One region of the Bradyrhizobium sp. UFLA05-109 genome, then DNA from elsewhere that is predicted to be linked to it. Evidence: riboswitches for the same ligand, from Rfam matches in the RefSeq annotation. Region 1 holds a riboswitch; the other holds the start of a gene.

Region 1 (10,240 bases):
TGCTGCCGCATTGCTGCCCACAGCATTAACTGCGATGCTTAACGCGACGGCTCAGAAAGAGGGAAACGGTTAATGCCCCACGCCACGACCAGGGACGATGTCCGCATCTATTTCGAGGAAGCGGGCCACGGCACACCAATCATCTTCCTGCACGAATTCGCGGCCGACTGCACCAATTGGGAGCCGCAGATGCGCTACTTCTCGCGCGGCCATCGCTGCATCAGCTATTCGGCGCGCGGCTATACGCCGTCGGACGTGCCCGCGTCGGCCGAGGTCTACACCTACAAGCACTTCTACACCGATGCACTCGCGGTGCTCGATCATCTTTCGATCGATCGCGCACATCTCGTCGGCCTCTCGATGGGCGCCTATTCCTCGCTCCAGATCGGCCTCAATGCGCCACAGCGCGCGCTATCGATGACGCTGGCCGGCGTCGGTTCAGGCTCGGAGCTCGACAATCTCGAAGCCTGGCGCCAGCAGTGCCGCGCCAACGCCGAGCAGTTCGAAACGCTCGGCTCCGTGGACGTTGCGAAAGCCACGCGCGAGGCGCCGAGCCGGATTCCCTTCCTGGTCAAGGACCCGCGCGGACACGCCGATTTCTATGCCGCACTCGCGCGGCACGATTCCAGGGGCTCGGCCAACACCATGCGCGGCTTCCAGGGCGGCCGCCCCTCGATCTACACGATGACAGATGCGATCAGAGCCGTCGCTACGCCCGCGCTGATTATCTGCGGCGACGAGGACGATCCCTGCATCGGGCCGAGCCTGTTCCTGAAGAAGCATCTGCCGGCGGCGGGACTTGCAATGTTCCCGAAGTCCGGCCACGTGCTCAATCTCGAAGAGCCCGCGCTGTTCAACGAAACGGTGGAGCGGTTCGTCGCGCTGGTGGAAGCCGGGCGTTGGCCAGTACGCGATCTGAGGTCGGTGGCTGCTAATTAGTTTGCTGTCGTTCCGGGGCGCTCGACGAGCGAACCCGGAATGACACCAGAGGTGTCACTTCCCGCCGCCGCGGCTCAGCAGAAATACGCCCTGCTCGCCGAACAGATTCCACACCCACCAGGGCAATCGCAGCCGCAGCGGACGGCCGTAGAGATCGAGCGCTTCGGCGCGCTCCATCTTCACGCCGATCTCGTCGCAGAGCTGGACGAAGTCCTTGATGGTGCAGAAATGGATGTTGGCGGTGTCGTACCAGGTCGCCGGCAGGTTCTCCGTGCGCGGCATGTGGCCGCCGATCAGGAGCTGCAAGCGCATCTTCCAGTAGCCGAAGTTCGGGAACGACACGATGGCGCGGTGGCCGATGCGCAGAAGATTTTCCAGCACCACCCTCGGCTGCCGCGTCGCCTGAAGCGTCTGCGACAGGATCACATAGTCGAAGGCGTCGTCGGGATAGTTGATGAGGTCGGTGTCGGCGTCGCCCTGCACCACCGCGAGCCCCTTGGCGACGCAGCGGTTGACACCCTCGCGCGACAGCTCGATGCCGCGGCCGTCGATGCCGCGGTTTTCCAGGAGTTGCAGCAGATCGCCGTCGCCACAGCCCACGTCGAGCACCTTCGAGCCGCGCTTGACCATCTCCGCAACCAGCAAATGATCGGCGCGAAACTGGCCGGATTGTTCGGTCGCAAGGCCACCGAGCGGCAGCACTTCCTGTACAGACATTTCAGCCGCCCTTGCCGTTGATGCCGCGCGCCTTGCCCGCGGATTGCAGGAAGGCGCGGGAGATATCGAAGAATTCGGGGACGTCGAGCAGGAAGGCGTCATGGCCGCGATCGGTTTCGATCTCGGCGAACGACACCCGCGCGCTCGACGCGTTGAGCGCGTGCACCAGCGCGCGCGATTCCGAGGTCGGGAACAGCCAGTCGCTGGTGAACGACACCACGCAGAAGCGCGTCTTGACGCCGGCAAACGCCTTCGCCAGCACGCCATCATGGTCGCCGGCGATGTCGAAATAGTCCATCGCGCGCGTCAGGTAGAGATAGCTGTTGGCATCGAACCGCTCGACGAAAGACGAGCCCTGGTAGCGCAGATAGCTCTCGACCTGGAAATCCGCATCGAACGAGAATGTCGGTAGCTCACGGTCCTGCATGCGCCGGCCGAATTTACGATGCAGCGCTGCGTCCGAAAGGTACGTGATGTGCGCAGCCATCCGTGCCACCGCGAGCCCGCGATGCGGATGGATGCCGTGATCGGTATAGCGCCCGTTGTGCCAGTCGGGATCGGCCATGACGGCCTGGCGGCCGAGCTCGTGGAAGGCGATGTTCTGCGCGGAGTGCCGCGTCGAGCAGGCGATCGCGAGCGCGGAGAACACGCGCTCAGGATAGGCCGCGGTCCATTGCAGCACCTGCATGCCGCCCATCGAGCCTCCGACCACCGCAAACAGCGTGTCGATGCCGAGGCGATCGATCAGCATCGCCTGCGCGCGCACCATGTCGGGGATGGTGATGATGGGAAAATCCAGGCCCCACACCTTGCCCGTCGCTGGATTGAGCGAGGCAGGTCCGGTCGAGCCCATGCAGCCGCCGATGACGTTGGCGCAGATGATGAAGTACTGGCCGGGGTCGAGCGGCCGGCCGGGCCCGACCAGGGTCTCCCACCATCCGGGCTTGCCGGTGACGGGGTGGACATTCGCGACATGCTGGTCGCCGGTCAGCGCATGGCAGATCAGCACGGCGTTGGAACGCTCGGCATTGAGCTCGCCATAAGTCTGATAGGCGATCTGGAACGGGCTGAGGTCGATGCCGCAATCGAGGGGCAACGGTTGCTCGGCGCCGAAATACGCAACCTGCGAACTCGGATGATCCGCCTCATGCGAGCGCTCTTCGGCGATCGCGGGGCTCGGTACTGACGTGACGCCAACCATCTGACCATCGACCTCGTTGGCGGCGGCCCTCAAGCCACCGCTGACATCAGGCCATGAAAAACCCGGCCTGAACGATAGGTTCGGCCGGGATCGGATGCGTCCCCGGCCTGTTTAGCGAGTTTTTTAACGTGGCTGCAAGCCGGCCGGCTCAAATGACCACGGAACAAGCAAAAACTAGTTGCTGGAGCGCTTTTCGTCAAGCCGAGGCACCGATTAACCAAAGGGGGCCTTGCGAAGTCAGGCGAAAGAACCGTGATTTCTCTTTGCTTTCGGCGCCCATCCTGCCTAATCAGTCCCTTTGATGCAGCAGGTCCGCCTCGGCCGATCCGCTTTTGAAAACCTCTCAACAGCCCCTGGCAGATATGTCCCAACGTCCGCCCGCGCCACCATCGCTCCAGGAATTGCGCAAGGAGATCGATGCGATCGACGAGGAAGTGCATCGCCTCTTGATGCAGCGCGGCGACATCATCGACCGCCTGATCCAGGCGAAGCAAACGCAGGAGGTCGGCTCGGCTTTCCGGCCGGCGCGCGAGGCCAGCATGATGCGCCGCCTCGTCGAGCGCCATCGCGGCATCCTGCCGCTCGACACCATCGAGAGCATCTGGCGCGTCATCATCTCGACCTTCACTTATGTACAGGCGCCGTTCTCGGTGCATGCCGACGTCTCGGTCGGCGAGTCCGCGATGCGGGATTCGGCGCGATTCCATTTCGGCTTCACCACACCCTATGTGCCGCATTTCAGCGCGCAGGCCGCCGTCGAGGCGCTGGCGAAATCGAAGGGTGATTTGGCTCTGGTCTCGGCGATCTCGAGCCGCACGCCATGGTGGAGCGAACTCGAGGCCGAGGGCGCGCCAAAAATCATCGCGCGGCTGCCGTTCCTCGAGCGCGCCGACCATCCGGCTGCGCTGCCCGTCTTCGTGATCTCGCGGGTCGCCGACGACGCCATGGTCACGGAGGTCCAGACCTGGAGCGTGCGCGTGTCCGGCTGGAACGCCGACACCGCGAGGGCGCTGGCGCCGCTCGCTGACATCGTCGCGGTGCCCGATACCGCCTTCGACGGCGCTGCGCTGCTGGTGTCGGAGACCGGCATCGGCTTCGAGAAGATCAAAATGGCCCTGATCCGGGCCGGCGCCTCGGTCCGCTCGTCGGCTCTCGTCGGCGGCCACGCAACGCGCTATACGGTGCCTCCGAACGGGTCGGCCAAATCCGATGTGAAGGCTTGAGCCGCCCCGCATCCTTTCCGGAGTAGACGATGTCCCGCCCCGTGCCGAATCCCGGCATTCTCGATATTGCGCCCTACACGCCCGGCAAGAGCCCGGTGCCGGAGCCGGGCCGCAAGGTGTTCAAGCTGTCGGCGAACGAGACGCCGTTCGGGCCCTCGCCGAAGGCGATCGAGGCCTTCACACGTGTGGCGACGCATCTGGAAGACTATCCGGAAGGCACCTCGCGCGTGCTGCGCGAAGCGATCGGCCGCGCCTATGGGCTCGATCCAGACCGCATCATCTGCGGCGCCGGCTCGGACGAGATCCTCAATCTGCTCGCGCACACCTATCTCAGCCAGGGCGATGAAGCGATCTCGACCACCCACGGCTTCCTGGTCTACCCGATCGCCACCATGGCGAACGGCGCGAAGAACGTCGTGGCGGCGGAGGCGAGCTTCACCGCCGACGTCGATGCCATTCTGAAGGCAGTGACGCCGCGCACCAAGCTCGTCTGGCTCGCCAACCCCAACAACCCGACCGGCACCTATCTGCCCTTCGACGAGGTCAAGCGCCTGCGCGCCGGCCTGCCGTCGCACGTGCTGCTCGTGCTCGACGCCGCCTATTGCGACTACGTGTCTCGCAACGACTACGAAATGGGGATCGAACTGGTCGCGACCACCGAGAACACGGTCGTGACCCACACCTTCTCCAAGATCCACGGCCTCGCCGCGCTGCGCATCGGCTGGATGTTCGGTCCTGCGCATATCATCGACGCCGTCAACCGCATCCGCGGTCCGTTCAACGTCTCAACGCCGGCGATGTATGCCGCGGTCGCCGCGATCGAGGACACCGCGCATCAGCAGATGTCGAAGCAGTTCACCGAGACCTGGCGCAACTGGCTGACCGAGGAGATCGGCAAGCTCGGGCTGAAGCTGACGCCGAGCGTTGCCAACTTCGTGCTGATTCATTTTCCGGCCGAGAAGGGCAAGACCTCCGATGAGGCCGACGCCTTCCTGACCAAACGGGGACTGGTGCTGCGCGCACTGAAGAATTACGGCCTGCCCCATTCACTGCGCATGACCATCGGTACCGAAGAAGCCAACCGCCTCGTGGTCGGGGCCTTACGCGACTTCATGGGGGGCAAATGAGCGTCGCTCCGCACTTCCAGCGCGTTGCACTGATCGGCTTCGGCCTGATCGGCGGCTCGATCGCGCGCGCCGCGAAGCTCCAGGGCCTGGCTTCCGAGATCGTCACCACTGCGCGCTCGGAGAAGACGCGTGCGCGCGTCGCCGAGCTTGGCATCGTCGACCACGTGGTCGCCACCAATATCGAGGCCGTCAGGGATGCCGACCTCGTCATCCTCTGCATTCCCGTCGGCGCCTGTGGACCAGTGGCGCAGGAGATCGCGGCACATCTGAAGCCGGGCGCGATCATCTCCGACGTCGGCTCTGTCAAGGGCGCGATCGTCAGGGACATGGCGCCGCATCTGCCGCAGGGCATTCATTTCGTCCCCGCGCATCCCGTTGCGGGCACCGAGCATTCGGGCCCGGATTCCGGCTTTGCCGAGCTGTTCATCAATCGTTGGTGCATCCTCACGCCACCGGAGGGCGTCGACGCGGCCGCCGTCGACCGCTTGCGCGCGTTCTGGGCCGCGCTCGGCGCCAAGGTCGAGATCATGACACCGGATCATCATGATCTCGTGCTCGCGATCACCAGCCATCTGCCGCATCTGATCGCCTACACCATCGTCGGCACCGCCGATGAACTGCAACAGGTGACGGAATCCGAGGTGATCAAGTTCTCAGCCGGCGGTTTTCGCGATTTCACGCGTATCGCGGCGTCCGATCCGACGATGTGGCGCGACGTGTTCCTCGCCAACAAGGAGGCCGTGCTGGAGATGCTCGGCACCTTCAACGAGGACCTCGCAAAACTCACGCGTGCGATCCGCCGCGGCGATGGCGAAGCCCTGTTCGACCACTTCACCCGCACCCGCGCCATCCGCCGCGGCATCGTCGAGATCGGCCAGGATTCGGCGGCGCCTGACTTCGGCCGCCCGCATCCACCGCTGACGAAGCAGTAAGGATCTTAACGGCGCGTAGTCCGGATGGAGCGCTGCGAAATCCGGGGCTCTCGATCACGGCTGGCGCTGTCCCGGATTACGCTTCGCTCCATCCGGGCTACGACCTTCAATACAGCGGCGGGAGCTGCGCGATCTTCAGCGCGCCGAGCATCACCGCGCCATCGGCGAAGCGAAGCGGGAAGCTGCGCGCCTTCTTGCCTTCGAGGGTGCTTTCGGTACCGAGCGCATTGATGCCGGCGGCGACGCCGACATTGGCGTTCTGCTTCACGACCTTGCCAAGACCGGGAATGGCGCGGTCGAGGGCGCCGAAGAGGCCGTTGAGGTCCTGCGACTTCACGCCCGGCGCGACGCGGTCCAGCGTTGCTTGCGGCACGCCCTCTTCCAGCATCTTGTCGATACCAAGCGCGGGGATCACGCGCTCGAGGCCGGTCACAGTCATCTTCAATTCGCCGTCGAGACGACCGTTCGGCGAGATACCGAGCGTGCCGGCGGCGACCGCGATCATCTCGCCCTGCTGGATGCGCGACTGTACGATCTCGATATGCCCGCCGGCTGCCTGGAGCTCGCGGAAACGTTGCGGCCATGGCTTTGGCGTCAGATCCTTCAGCCCCGTGATCTTCGAACGCACGTCCGCTTCGAACGGCTCGGCCAGCAGCGGATGCACGCCCTGAATGCTGCCTTGCGCGATCTGGAGCACGGTCTCGATGATGGGATTGTCGCGCGAGGATCCCTCGGCGAGGCGTCCGTGCAGCTCGACCAGCTTGGCCTTCGCAACCGGCACCTGCACCGAGCCGTCGACGCGATTGATGGCGGGATCGTCGAACACGATCGAGGCGCGATCAGGCACGGCCGGCAAGCCGACCACGCTGCTGCGACCCTTGCTCCAGTTCACCACGAAGGACGTCTGCGTGACGCCGTCGGTCAGCGTCGCCGGCGCGGTGAATTCGGCGATCACGAGCTTGGGATCATAGACCTGGGCGACGACCAGGATGTTGTCGAGCCTGGCCGTGAACGGCGTCTTGCTCGCGGTCTGCGAGACCAGCGACACGCTGGCGCCGGAGCACTGCACCTCGAAGCGGAACGGGAAACCGGCGATCGAGCGCTTGGCGCAATCATAGATGCGGCCCGACTTGGCCTCCTGGGCGCGCCAGGCATCGGCAGCCACTTCGGCCTGGGAGGCGGCGTAGAACCAGAAGCCGCTCCAGGCGACGGCGAGAATCAAGAGGAGGACGGGCGCGATGAAAAGGCCCCAGCGGGGGCGCCGCCTGGCGGCAATGGTCATATCGGACATGCCGCGACCCTTTGACCCCAGATGATGGCAAATGTAAGCGAGATTGGCTTGCTGCAGGAGGTCGAGAATTCACTTCGCCTGGACGGCGGGGTCTGGTAGCGGTGCCAAACATGTCCGAAATTACCCTCCCCTCCGTCACGACGGCCACCGGCGACCTCTGGGTGTTCGGCTATGGCTCGCTGATGTGGCGGCCCGGCTTCGCGTTCGAGGAGCGCGTGCCGGCGCGGCTGGTTGGCGAGCATCGCGCGCTCTGTGTCTATTCCTTCGTCCATCGCGGCACGCCCGAGAAGCCGGGCCTCGTGCTCGGGCTCGATCGCGGCGGCGCCTGCCGCGGCATCGCCTTCCGCGTCGCTGCGAGGAGCCGTGCCGATGTGGTCGCTTACTTGCGCGAACGCGAGCAGGTCACCTCGGTCTATCGCGAGGTGATGCGCTCGGTGTGGCTCGAGAACGACGCACGGCAGCGTGTCAGTGCCCTCGCCTACGTCGTCGACCGCGGCCATGTGCAGTATGCGGGACGCCTGTCGCTTGCCGAGCAGCATCGCCACGTGCTGCAAGGCCACGGCCAGTCCGGTGCCAATCGCGACTACGTCACCGCGACGGTGAAGGCGATCGAGGCCGAAGGTTTTCGCGATACGCAGCTGCATCAGCTTGCGGTTCTCCTGCACAACGATGCGCATTCCCTGCATGATCCGGCTCCGAGCAGCGAGCGGGACGAGCGCTAGTTGCTGGAAGCCACGTAGCTCGGCGCGCTGCCGATGCGCTGCTCCTGCTCTTTCCGTCCGGCTTCGACGATGCGGCCCGTGGCCTCCTCGATCGCGTCGCGAACGCGCGCGATGTACTCGTCCTTCGGCAGACCCGGCGGCAGCGGATCCAGGAACTCCACCACCAGCGTGCCGGGATAGCGCATGAAGGTCCGGCGCGGCCAGAACAGGCCGGAGTTGAGCGCGATCGGCAGGCACGGCACGCCGCAGGCCGAATAGATCTGGGCGAAGCCGGTCTTGTAGTCCGGTGGCGCGCCCGGCGCGCGGCGGGTGCCCTCCGGGAAGATCACGAGCTGGCGGCCGGAGCGCACCGCATCGCGCGCCCGCCGCGTCATGTCCAGGAGCGCCTTGACGCCTGCGCTGCGATCGATCGCGATCATGCCGGTCTTGCCCAGGAACTGACCGAACACCGGAATGTGCATGAGCTGGCGCTTGAGGATGAAGATCGGCCGGTCGAAGAACCGCAGCAGCGCGAACGTCTCCCAGAAGGATTGATGCTTCGACGCGATCACCAGTGGTCCCGCCGGGATCTTCTCCACACCTCTGAATTCCACCTTGATGTTGCAGATCACCCGCATCAGGAGCAGCGTCGAGCTCGCCCACCATTCGGCGACCGTCAGCGTCGCGCGGGGCGACATCAGGAAGGTCGGCAGCGCGATGATCGCACAGAACACCAGGACGGCGTAGAACAGCACGTTGAAAACCAGCGAACGCAGGAAGAGCAAGAACATCAACGATCCTAATTGGCCTGTGCGGTGGCGGGCCGTTTCGTCGGCTGCACGCCAGGAGGCTGCTCCGACACTTCGGGCGAAAGGTCAATCCCGAAATCCTCGAGCCGCACGCGCAGCTCGGCGGCAACGTATTTGACATATTCCGACAACAAGAGCCGCAGCGTCGAGGACGAGGTCCACCACGGCTCCTCCCGCCATTTGTCGCCGACCACCGCAAACGGGATCAGCGCGATCTCGGGCATCGCATGCGAGAATTCCACCAGCGCGCGCGGCATGTGGTAGTTCGAGGTCACCACGATCAGCGACTTGAAGCCACGCTCATGCGCCCAGCGCCGCGCCTCTGCCGCGTTACCACGGGTCGAGACCGCGGAGCGGTCGAGATCGACGCAGCAGCGCATGTAGGACTGGTTCTCCGGCAGAGTCCGCGAGATATCGCTGACCGTGGAGGTCGGGTGCACGCCGGAGATCAGGAGCCTTTGGCCGAAGCCCGCAGCCAACAGCTCCATCGCATCCGACACCCGCGACGATCCGCCGGTCAGGACCACGATGCCGTCCGCCTTGCGGTCCGGTGCCAGCTCGGCGCCGCGCAGCTGCGACAGGAACGCGACGAAACCCGCCGCCGCGCCGACGAAGGCGATCGCGAGCGTCGACACGACGGCCGCGCGCAGCCAGCCGCGCGGCAACTTCGGCGATCGATCGTCGGTCGGCGAGGTCATATGATGTCGTGGTCCCTTCCCCTGGCAATTTTAGAACGTTTTTGGATGAAGTGGAGTCCGGTTTGACGCGCGGCGCCTCAATCGACGTCGTTCAGCGTCGCGAACAGCGTCTGCCGCGACGCCACTGCCGTGATTGCGCCGATCAGGACCGCCTGCACCGCGAGCACGACGTAACCCGACGGCCGCAGCGAGAACGTGCCGAGCAGGGCGGCGAACTGGTCGCCGACCGGCGTGCCGGAGAACCAGCCGGCGATCGACTCGGAGAAGCCGAATACCAGCATGGCGACGCCGCCGCCGATCACGCCGCCTTCGAGGCCGAGGCGGAGGAAATGCCGCAGGAAGCGGTTGGCGATATAGCGGTCGCCGGCGCCGACGAAATGCAGGACCTCGACGATCGGCCGGTTGGCGGCCATCGCGCCGCGGGTTGCGAACGACACCGAGATGATGGTCGCGACGATGACGAGCGCGAGTATACCGAGGCCTGCGAGCACGGTGGCGTTGGTCATCGAGCGCATCCGCTCGATCCAGGCGCGGTGATCGTCGACGCTCGCGTTTGGCGCGACCTGCGCCACGCGGCTGCGCAAGGCGACGAGATCGAGCGT
Region 2 (10,240 bases), on a different contig from region 1:
GAGCGCTACCGCATGATCACTTTCGAGGGCGCGTTCCACGGCCGCACGCTGGCAACGCTCGCTGCCACGGGGTCTGCAAAATATCTCGAAGGCTTTGGTCCGCCGATGGACGGGTTCGACCAGGTGCCGCATGGCGATCTGGAAGCCGTCAAGAAGGCGATCGGCCCACAGACTGCGGGCATCCTGATCGAGCCGATCCAGGGCGAGGGCGGCGTGCGCTCTGCTCCTCCCGCATTCTATCGCGCGCTGCGCCAGCTCTGTGACGAGCATGGGCTGTTGCTCGCCTTCGACGAGGTGCAGACCGGCATGGGCCGCACCGGCGAACTCTTTGCACATCGCCGCCTCGGCGTAACCCCCGACGTGATGTCGCTTGCGAAAGCACTCGGCGGCGGCTTTCCGATCGGCGCGTGCCTTGCGACCGCCGAGGCGGCCTCCGGCATGACGCCCGGCTCGCACGGCTCGACTTTCGGCGGCAATCCGCTCGCCGTGTCCGCGGCGAACGCCGTGCTCGACGTCATGCTCAAGCCCGGTTTCTTCGATCACGTGCAGAAGATGTCGCTGCTGCTCAAGCAGAAGCTCGCCTCCGTGATCGACCGCCATCCGGATGTCGTCAGCGAAGTGCGCGGCGAGGGGCTGTTGATCGGCCTCAAGGCCGTGGTGCCTTCGGGCGATCTTGCCACGGCGCTGCGCAACGAAAAGCTGCTCACCGTCGGCGCCGGCGACAATGTGGTGCGCTTCCTGCCGCCCTTGATCGTCACCGAGGCGGAAATCGAGGAGGGCATCGCGCGGCTCGAGCGCGCCTGCACCGCGATTGAATCCACTCTCAAGACGCCGGCGGCAAGCTGATGAGCAAGACGCCCAAGCACTTTCTGGATATCAACGAGCTGCCGCTGTCGGAGCTCAAGAGCATGCTCGCCGCCTCCTCGGCCATGAAGGCAAAGCAGAAGGCGCATCAGCCGGTCAAGCCGCTCGAAGGCAAGACGCTGGCGATGATCTTCGAGCGGCCGTCGACGCGGACGCGGGTGTCGTTCGATGTCGCCATGCGCCAGCTCGGAGGCGAGCCCATCATGCTCACCGGCGCCGAGATGCAGCTCGGCCGCGGCGAGACCATCGCCGACACCGCGCGCGTGCTGTCGCGCTATGTCGATGCCATCATGATCCGCATCCTCAATCACGATGCGCTGCTCGAGCTCGCGGCGAACGCGACAGTGCCTGTCATCAACGGACTGACGCGGCGCTCGCATCCGTGCCAGGTGATGGCCGATCTCATGACCTATGAGGAGCATCGCGGGCCGATCGAGGGCAAGACAGTGGCCTGGACCGGCGACGACAACAACGTTCTCGCCTCCTGGGCGCATGCCGCCGAGCGCTTCAAGTTCAACCTCAATGTCGCGACCCCGCCGGAGCTCGCGCCGAAAAAGGCGATGCGCGACTGGGTCAAGGCGACGGGCGCTCCGATCATGCTGGGCACCGATCCGGAAGCTGCGGTGCGCGGCGCCGATTGCGTCGTCACCGACACTTGGGTCTCGATGGGCGACAAGGAGGGCGAGCGTCGCCACAACGTGCTCAAGCCCTACCAGGTCAACGCCCAGCTAATGTCGCTCGCCAAGCCCGATGCGCTGTTCATGCACTGCCTGCCCGCCCATCGCGGCGAGGAGGTCACCGACGAGGTGATCGATGGTCCGCAATCCGTCGTGTTCGACGAGGCTGAAAACCGTCTGCACGCGCAGAAGGGTATTTTGGCCTGGTGCTTTGACGCGGTGAAATAGGTTTGGATCGCCGTCCTGGCGGACGACAATGAGAGAACCGTGATGATGGCAGCGTGGCGTTGCCCTATCTTCGGTCGTCGTCCCGGACAAGCGCAGCGAAGCGGAGCGCAGATCCGGGACCCATAACCACAGGGTGGAGTTTAGCGAAGACTCGGGGTTGTCATCTCCGCCACAACGCAATCCTGTGGTTATGGGTCCCGGGCTCGCGCTTTGCGCGCGCCGGGACGACACCGAATATGGTGTGCTGTGTACGATCCATTCTGCATCAAAAACGGAGCGCCTTGCCGCCCCTTTCATTTCGTTCACTCCGACCCCAGATAGAGCGCCATGGTCCCCCAATCCCCTGACATCAAAGCCGGGCCCGAAAGTCCGGTTCGCGCGCCGTCTTCCGTTCCCGTCGACGACGCCGTGCTGCCCTTCGAGGTCGATGCGCTCGACGTGCGCGGGCGCTTGACCCGGCTCGGGCCTGCGCTCGACGATATCCTCACCAAGCACGATTACCCCGCGCCGGTCGGCAAGCTGCTCGGCGAGGCCATCGTGCTGACGACGCTGCTCGGCTCGGCGCTGAAATTCGAAGGCCGCTTCATCCTTCAGGCGCAGACTGACGGCCCGGTGTCATTCCTGGTGGTCGACTTCAAGGCGCCCAACCGCCTGCGCGCCTATGCCCGCTACGATGCCTCGCGGCTCGGCGGGGCAAAGGACTCCGGCTCGCTGCTTGGTCGCGGTCATCTCGCCATGACGATCGATCAGGGCCCGGACATGAGCCGCTACCAGGGCCTCGTCGCACTTGACGGTGGCAGCCTGGAAGATGCGGCGCATGAATACTTCCTGCGCTCCGAGCAGATCCCGACCAAGGTGCGCCTCGCCGTCGGCGAGGAATGGCGCTCGAGCGACGGCGGCAAGCACCGCTGGCGCGCCGGTGGTCTGTTGATGCAGTTCTTGCCGAAGGCGCCGGAGCGCGCGCGACAGGCCGACATGCATCCCGGCGACGCGCCCGAAGGCACCTCGCCGCATACCGTCGCCGAGGACGATGCCTGGGTCGAAGCGCGCTCGCTGATCGGTACGGTCGAGGACGTCGAGCTGATCGATCCCGATCTCTCGGGCGAGCGGCTGTTGTACCGGCTTTTTCACGAGCGCGGCGTGCGCGTGTTCAATCCGCTGGGTCTGAAAGCGGAATGCTCCTGCTCGCGCGATGCGGTGGCGGCGATGCTGAAGAGCTTTTCGCCCGATGATCGCGCCGCGATGGTCAAGGACGACAAGGTCGTCGTGACCTGCGAGTTCTGTAGCTCGGTGTATCAATTCACGCCGCACGAGGCGGGGGTGGAGAACGCCTAGCCAAGCGGTCAGAAGTCGTAAGGTGGGCAAAGCCAAGCGTGCCCACCACTTCTATCACATGATTGGAGAGGTGTTGGGCACGGCGCTTCGCGCCTTTGTCCACCCTACCGCAGCATGCCGCCCCTCAGTTCAACACCCGCTTGCCGCCATCCGGGCTATCGAGCGAAAACGTCGGCACGTCGATCTCAAAACGCTCGCCGCTTTCGTTGACCATCTGGTAGCGGCCGGTCATGAAGCCCGAGGCGGTCGAGAGCGGGACGCCCGAGGTGTATTCGTAGCGCTCGCCGGGCGCGAGGATCGGCTGCTCGCCGATCACGCCTTCGCCCTTGACTTCCTGCTGCCGCCCTGTCGCGTCGGTGATGATCCAGTGCCGCGTCTTGAGCTGCACGGTCTCGTCGCCGGAGTTGGTGATCACGATGGTGTAGGACCAGAAGTAGCGAGAGCGCTCGGCTGACGACTGCTCCGGGACAAAGTTCGGCTCGACGGTCACTTCGATCTGGCGGGTCACGGCACGGTACATGGTTGCCATCATAACGAAAACCTCACCGGGAACCAATCGCGGCCCGCAGCGTCAGCGACATCGTGCCGCCCGAATCGGCACGGTAGTTACACCCCAATGTGATCCGATCGCTTTGCGAGCAGGCCACCGGCCCGGTACACTCCTCAAACGCTGCGATTTGCGCAAGGGTTTTGGCCCGATGACCATTGCCGACCAAGTGACGGGATCGCCGATCGCCGGAACCGCGGATGCCAAGGCCTTAGATGCTAAGTCCTTGGATGCCAAGTCCTTGGACGCCAAGTCGAAGTCCGTCGAGGCGAAGCCGCGCGCGGCGGCGCCTGCTATCACGCTGCCCGTCATCGGCGAGCGTGAGCTTCGGCTCGATCTCTTTCGCGGGCTTGCGTTGTGGCTGATCTTCATCGACCACTTGCCGCCAAACCTGCTGACCTGGTTCACCATCCGCAACTACGGCTTCAGCGACGCCACCGAGATCTTCATCTTCATCTCCGGCTACACCGCGGCCTTCGTCTACGGCCGCGCGATGCTGGAAAACGGCTTCGTCATCGCCACTGCGCGGATCCTGCGCCGGGTCTGGCAGATCTATGTCGCCCACGTCTTCCTGTTCACGATCTTCCTCGCGGAAATCTCCTACGTCGCGACCAGCTTCGAGAACCCGCTCTACACGGAAGAGATGGGCATCATGGATTTCCTCAAGCAGCCCGACGTCACCATCGTGCAGGCGCTGCTGCTGCGCTTCCGGCCCGTCAACATGGACGTGCTGCCGCTCTATATCGTGCTGATGCTGGCGCTGCCGCTGATCCTCTGGCTGATGAAATGGAAGCCGGATCTCACGCTCGGCCTCTCGGTCGTGCTCTACGTGGTGACCTGGGAGTTCGATCTCTATCTTTCGGCCTATCCGAATGGCTTCTGGGCCTTCAACCCGCTCGCCTGGCAATTGCTGTTCGTGTTCGGGGCCTGGTGTGCGCTCGGAGGTGCGCGGCGCATGTCGCGGATCCTGGCATCACCCGTGACGATGTGGATTTCGATCGCCTATCTGGCGGCTGCGTTCTACGTGACGCTGACCTGGTACCTGCCGCAGCTCTCCCACTTCATGCCGAAGCGGATCGAGCAGTGGATGTATCCGATCGACAAGACCGATCTGGACGTACTGCGCTTCACGCATTTCCTGGCGCTGGCCGCGCTCACCGTGCGCTTCCTGCCGCGGGACTGGCCGGGCCTGAAATCGCCCCTCCTGAGGCCGCTGATCCTCTGCGGCCAGCACTCGCTGGAGATTTTCTGTCTGGGCGTGTTCCTGGCCTTTGCCGGCCATTTCATCCTGGCCGAGGTGTCCGGCAGTCCGGGCATGCATGCGCTGATTAGTCTCTGCGGAATCCTGATCATGTGGGCCATGGCCTGGGTGATTTCGTGGTACAAGCTGGTGGCCGACAAGAGCGGTTCCAAAACCAAAAACGCCGCCGGCAACGCCGATCTGGCGGGAGGGGGCTGATGAAGGCGAAGGTTCTCCTGAGCCTGATCCTGCTATGCGGTGCACTTGCCGCGCCTTCCGCGCGCGCCGAGGATAATGCTGCGCCTCAAGCGCCCGCAGGACCTGCGGCGTGCGAGGTGCCGTCCTACCTGCTCGCCACCGAAAGCAAGCTGCCGAAGGTCGCCGAGGCCGTAAGCAGCGAAAAACCCCTCGAAATCCTGGTCATCGGCAGCCGGTCGACCACCATCCCGTCGTCGGAAGAAAGTTCTTACCCGGCCCGGCTTCAGGCGGTCCTGAAGGAGAAGCTGCCGTCGGAATCGGTGCATGTCTCCGTAGAACTACAGAGCAAGAAGACGGCAGAAGAGGCCGCATCCGGCTTCGTTAAGCTCATGGAGGCGAAAAGGCCTACTTTGGTCATCTGGCAGACCGGGACCGTGGATGCTATTCGATCCATCGATCCCGATGAGTTCCGCGGTGCCGTCACGGATGGCGTTACTGCGCTGCAAAACGCTGGGGCCGACGTTATATTGATGAACTTGCAGTACAGCCCGCGGACCGAAACCATGATCTCGGTGCCGCCCTATCTCGATAATATGCGCGTGGTGGCGCAGGAGCATGACATCCCGCTGTTCGACCGTTTCGCGATCATGCGTCAATGGAATGATCAGGGTCAGTTTGACCTGTTCAATCCGTCGCGCGGGCCGGAGTTGGCGAAACAGGTCCATGATTGCCTTGGCCGGGCGCTGGCGCAGTTCGTCGTCGATGCAGCCCATCTCGGTCCGGCCCAGCAGCAAAACTGAGGTTTAGCGTAAATGAGTTCTTTCCGCCCTTTTGGCCTGACGGCATGGCTGGCTGCGCCCATAGCGGCCGCGCTGCTGATGCCTATTGCGTTGTCACCCGCCCACGCGCAGGCCGTGGCTGCCGCACCAACGGACCCGCAGGCCGCTAGTCCGGCCCCCGCGCCGCAGGCCACGACCACCGCGACCAGCCAGCAAGAATCTCCCGGACAGCGCGGGTTCACCGCGCGGGCCATCGACAAGGTCAAGCAGGTCGCCAAATCTGCCGGCGACATCTTTGGCCGTGTGCCATGCCTGCCGCCGAGGGGCAGCGCGAAATCGATGGGCTCGCTGCCGCATGTCGCGGGCAAGCTGGTCGCGGGCAAGCCGGTCGTCATCGTCGCGTTCGGTTCGTCGTCGACGGCAGGCTTCGGTGCGAGCTCGCCTGATTTCAACTATCCGAACCGGCTTGCCGCGCAGCTCCGCCGGCAATATCCGACCGCCGACATCACCGTCATCAACGCCGGCGTCGGCGGCGAGGACGCGCCCGAGATGATGAAGCGCCTCCAGAAAGAGGTGATCGACGTGCATCCGGACCTCGTGATCTGGCAGGTCGGCACCAATGCGGTGCTGCGCAACCTCGATCCGGGCGACACCGCCAAGCTCGTCGAGGACGGCATCACGCGCATCCAGGCGGCTGGCGATGCCGACATCGTGCTGGTCGATCCGCAGTATTCGCCGCGCGTCACCGAGCGCCCCGAGAGCGCCGGCAAGATGGTGAAGCTGCTCGGCCGCGTCGCGGAACTCCGCCACGTCGGTATCTTCCCACGCTTCGAGGTGATGCGCGACTGGCACGAGAAGCAGGCCATTCCGGTCGAGAGTTTCGTGATCTCCGACGGCCTGCACATGAATGATTGGGGCTACGCGTGCTTCGCGCAGCTCCTCGGCGACGACATCATCCGTTCCGTTGGCCAGATCAAGCTCGGTGTCAACGTGCCTGCGGACGTGCGGACCTACCGGCCGATGTAGCTCCATTGTCGTAGGGTGGGTTAGCGAAGCGTAACCCACCACTTCTTTCGACGAGTGGAGAACTAAAGAGGTGGGTTACGCCCTCGGCTAACCCACCCTACGATTTCGAGTGCGTGGTTACGCCTTCTCCAGCGCCGCGGTGAGATCCTCGATCAGATCGTCGGCATGCTCGAGCCCTGCGGAGAAGCGGATAAAACCTTCGCTGATGCCGAGCGCGGCGCGGTCTTCCGGCTTCAGGCGCTGGTGCGTCGTGGTCGCCGGATGCGTCACCAGGCTCTTGGCATCGCCGAGATTGTTGGAAATCTTGGCGAGCTTCAAGGCATTGAGCACGCGGAAGGCGGCCTGCTTGCCGCCCTTGACCTCGAAGCCGACCAGCGTCGAGCCGCCGCGCATCTGCTTCTTCACGAGGGCCGCTTGTGGATGATCGGCGCGGCCGGGATAGACCAGCCGCGAAATCTTCGGATGGCTCGCGAGCACTTCGGCAACGCGGGCCGCGGTGTCGGTCTGCGCACGCACGCGCACGCCGAGCGTCTCCAGCCCCTTGAGCAGGACCCAGGCGTTGAATGGCGAGATCGACGGCCCGGTCTGGCGCATGAAATTATGGACGTGCTCGGCGATGAACGCTTCCGAAGACAGGATGACGCCGCCGAGGCACCGGCCCTGGCCGTCGATGTGCTTGGTCGCGGAGTAGACGACGACGTCGGCACCGAGTGCCAGCGGGCTCTGCCAGATCGGCGTCGCGAACACATTGTCGACGACGAGTCGCGCGCCGCCCTTGTGGGCGATCTCGGCAATGGCGGGAATGTCGAGCACGTCGAGCGTCGGATTGGTCGGGCTCTCCAGGAAGAACGTCTTGGTGTTCGGCTTGACCGCGCGCTGCCACTGGTCGAGATCGAGGCCATCGACCAGCGTGGTCTCGATGCCGTAGCGCGGCAACAGATCCTGCACCACGTAGAGACACGAGCCGAACAGCGCCTTTGATGCCACCAAGTGATCGCCGGCCTTCAAGGGCGCGAGGATCGCGGTCGTCACCGCGGCCATGCCGGTTGCTGCCGAGCGGGCGGCTTCGGCGCCTTCGAGCTCGATCATGCGCTGCTCGAACATCGCGATCGTCGGGTTGGAATAGCGCGAATAGATGAAGCCGGGATCCTCGCCCTTGAACCGCGCCTCGCATTCCTCGGCGCTTGCGTAGACGTAGCCCTGTGTGAGGAACAGCGCCTCGGACGTCTCGCCATATTGCGAGCGCAGGGTGCCGGAATGAACCAGCCGGGTTTCGGGACGGTAAGTAGCGGGCGACTTCGACATAGGTACCTCCGACATGACCATTGATGCGAAAATGGTCACAAAAAAACCGGCCTGGATATCTCCACTGGCCGGGATCACAGAGGTCCCCGGCCTGTTTAGCGATTTATTTAACGTGGCTGCAAGCCGGCCGGCTCAAATCACCACGGGATAAGTCATGCTCATATTCCGCCATGGCCTTTTCGTCAAGGCATGCATCGGATAGCGGTAAAAGGTTCGTTTTACGCATTTTTGGATGCGTTTTGACCCGAGATGAGGACCACCGGTTGACGTTCACGGTCGCCGCCGACGCCAATGGTATCCTGCCCGACCGCATGATCGCGGCGATGGCAGATGACGGGCTCATCCTGCCTGCTTACGACTTCGTCGAAAGCCAGATCCAGCCGGCGAGCCTCGATCTGCGCCTCGGTGATATCGCTTACCGTGTCCGCGCGAGCTTCCTGCCCGGGCCCGGCGCCACTGTCGCCGAACGCATCGACGAGCTGAAGCTGCATGAGTTCAGCCTCACCGACGGCGCGGTGCTGGAGACCAATTGCGTCTACATCGTGCCGCTGCTCGAGAGCCTCGCGCTGCCGCCGGAGATCGTCGCGGCCGCCAATCCGAAAAGCTCGACCGGGCGGCTCGACGTCTTCACCCGCGTGATCGCCGACGGCACCCGCCGTTTCGACATGATCGGTGCGGGCTATCACGGCCCGCTCTATGCCGAGATCAGCCCAAAAACGTTTCCGGTACTGGTGAGCGAGGGCTCGCGGCTCTCGCAGGTGCGCTTCCGCACCGGCGATGCCATCCTCAACATCGATCAGCTCGAGGCGCTTCATGCGACCGAGCGCCTCGTCGACATTGACGAGGCCGATCTCACCGGTGGTGTCGCCGTCTCCGTCGATCTCTCCGGCGAAAAGGGCGGCGGCTTCGTCGGTTATCGCGCCAAGCGCCACACCGGCGTCGTCGATGTCGATCGCCGTGCCGGCTACGCGGTCGAGGATTTCTGGGAGCCGATCTCGGCGCGTCCCGACGGCAGCCTCATCCTCGATCCCGGTGAGTTCTACATCCTCGCCTCCAAGGAAGCGGTGCAGGTTCCGCCGGACTATGCCGCGGAGATGGTGCCGTTCGATCCGCTGGTCGGCGAATTCCGCGTGCACTATGCTGGGTTCTTCGATCCCGGCTTCGGCTACGCCGGTGCGGGCGGGCAGGGGGCGCGCGCGGTGCTCGAGGTGCGCTCGCGCGAGGTGCCCTTCATCCTCGAGCACGGCCAGATCGTCGGCCGTCTCGTCTACGAAAAAATGTTGGCGCGCCCCGACGCCATGTACGGCCAGCGCATCGGCTCGAACTACCAGGCGCAGGGCCTGAAGCTCTCCAAGCACTTTCGGGTGTAGCCGCATTTCGTAGCCCGGATGGAACGCAGCGAAATCCGGGGCTTTCGCCAAGCAGGGTCCGGGATTACGCTTCGCTCCATCCGGACTGCTCCTCGGTGAAGGAGGGCGAAATGACAGATCAATCCGAACTCGACGCAAGAATCCTTGATGATGCCGCGGATGCGCTGATCTATTCGGATCGCGCGGGCACGATCGTTCGATGGAATCGCGCATCGAGCGCTCTGTTCGGCTTCTCGGCACAAGAAGCGCTCGGCCAGAACCTCGACCTGATCGTACCCGAGCATTTGCGCGCCGCGCATTGGAAGGGCTTTGAGAGTGCGACGTCGAGCGGCACGATGAAGCTTGCCGGCCGGCCCACGCTGACCCGCGCGCTGCACAAGAGCGGGCGCAAGCTCTATATCGAGATGACCTTTGCGCTGGTGCGCGATGTTGCTGGTGCCGTGCTTGGCGCCGTGGCTATGGCGCGCGACGCGACCGAGAGGGTCGCGCGCGAGCGCGCGGCCAAGGCCGCATCGCCGCCGCAAACTTCGTGATGCGGAATTGGACGAAGGAGCTGAGGCGCCCTGCATGAGCGTCCGGTTGCCTGTCACCGGGTGCGGTGACACACTCGATCAAAACAATGATCGGGAGCGAACATGGCCACCGCTTTGGACTCCGCGCAGGAAGCCCAG

Evidence for each region. A riboswitch is a leader RNA that binds a small molecule or an ion and turns the genes downstream of it on or off. The one in region 1 is predicted to bind S-adenosylmethionine.
Region 2: it holds a riboswitch for S-adenosylmethionine, as region 1 does, so the genes downstream of both, Q3C01_RS27900 (O-succinylhomoserine sulfhydrylase) here and metX (homoserine O-acetyltransferase MetX) in region 1, are expected to answer to the same signal.

Annotation. Positions count from the first base shown of each region.
Region 1 is NZ_JBBIAR010000004.1:54,032-64,271, forward strand. Features, by position in the region: gene Q3C01_RS03690 (alpha/beta fold hydrolase) at 73-939, shown strand; gene metW (methionine biosynthesis protein MetW) at 994-1,656, opposite strand; gene metX (homoserine O-acetyltransferase MetX) at 1,658-2,857, opposite strand; SAM riboswitch at 2,948-3,027, opposite strand; gene Q3C01_RS03705 (chorismate mutase) at 3,220-4,080, shown strand; gene hisC (histidinol-phosphate transaminase) at 4,110-5,207, shown strand; gene Q3C01_RS03715 (prephenate/arogenate dehydrogenase family protein) at 5,204-6,139, shown strand; gene Q3C01_RS03720 (DUF2125 domain-containing protein) at 6,246-7,430, opposite strand; gene Q3C01_RS03725 (gamma-glutamylcyclotransferase) at 7,541-8,152, shown strand; gene Q3C01_RS03730 (lysophospholipid acyltransferase family protein) at 8,149-8,922, opposite strand; gene Q3C01_RS03735 (YdcF family protein) at 8,931-9,638, opposite strand; gene Q3C01_RS03740 (cell division protein FtsX) at 9,716-10,240, opposite strand, start outside.
Region 2 is NZ_JBBIAR010000042.1:70,919-81,158, forward strand. Features, by position in the region: gene Q3C01_RS27865 (aspartate aminotransferase family protein) at 1-846, shown strand, start outside; gene argF (ornithine carbamoyltransferase) at 846-1,769, shown strand; gene Q3C01_RS27875 (Hsp33 family molecular chaperone) at 2,097-3,104, shown strand; gene apaG (Co2+/Mg2+ efflux protein ApaG) at 3,229-3,624, opposite strand; gene Q3C01_RS27885 (OpgC domain-containing protein) at 3,803-5,110, shown strand; gene Q3C01_RS27890 (SGNH/GDSL hydrolase family protein) at 5,110-5,889, shown strand; gene Q3C01_RS27895 (SGNH/GDSL hydrolase family protein) at 5,902-6,894, shown strand; gene Q3C01_RS27900 (O-succinylhomoserine sulfhydrylase) at 7,012-8,199, opposite strand; SAM riboswitch at 8,274-8,353, opposite strand; gene Q3C01_RS27905 (2'-deoxycytidine 5'-triphosphate deaminase) at 8,463-9,569, shown strand; gene Q3C01_RS27910 (PAS domain-containing protein) at 9,680-10,102, shown strand; partial or broken gene Q3C01_RS27915 (hypothetical protein) at 10,205-10,240, shown strand, end outside.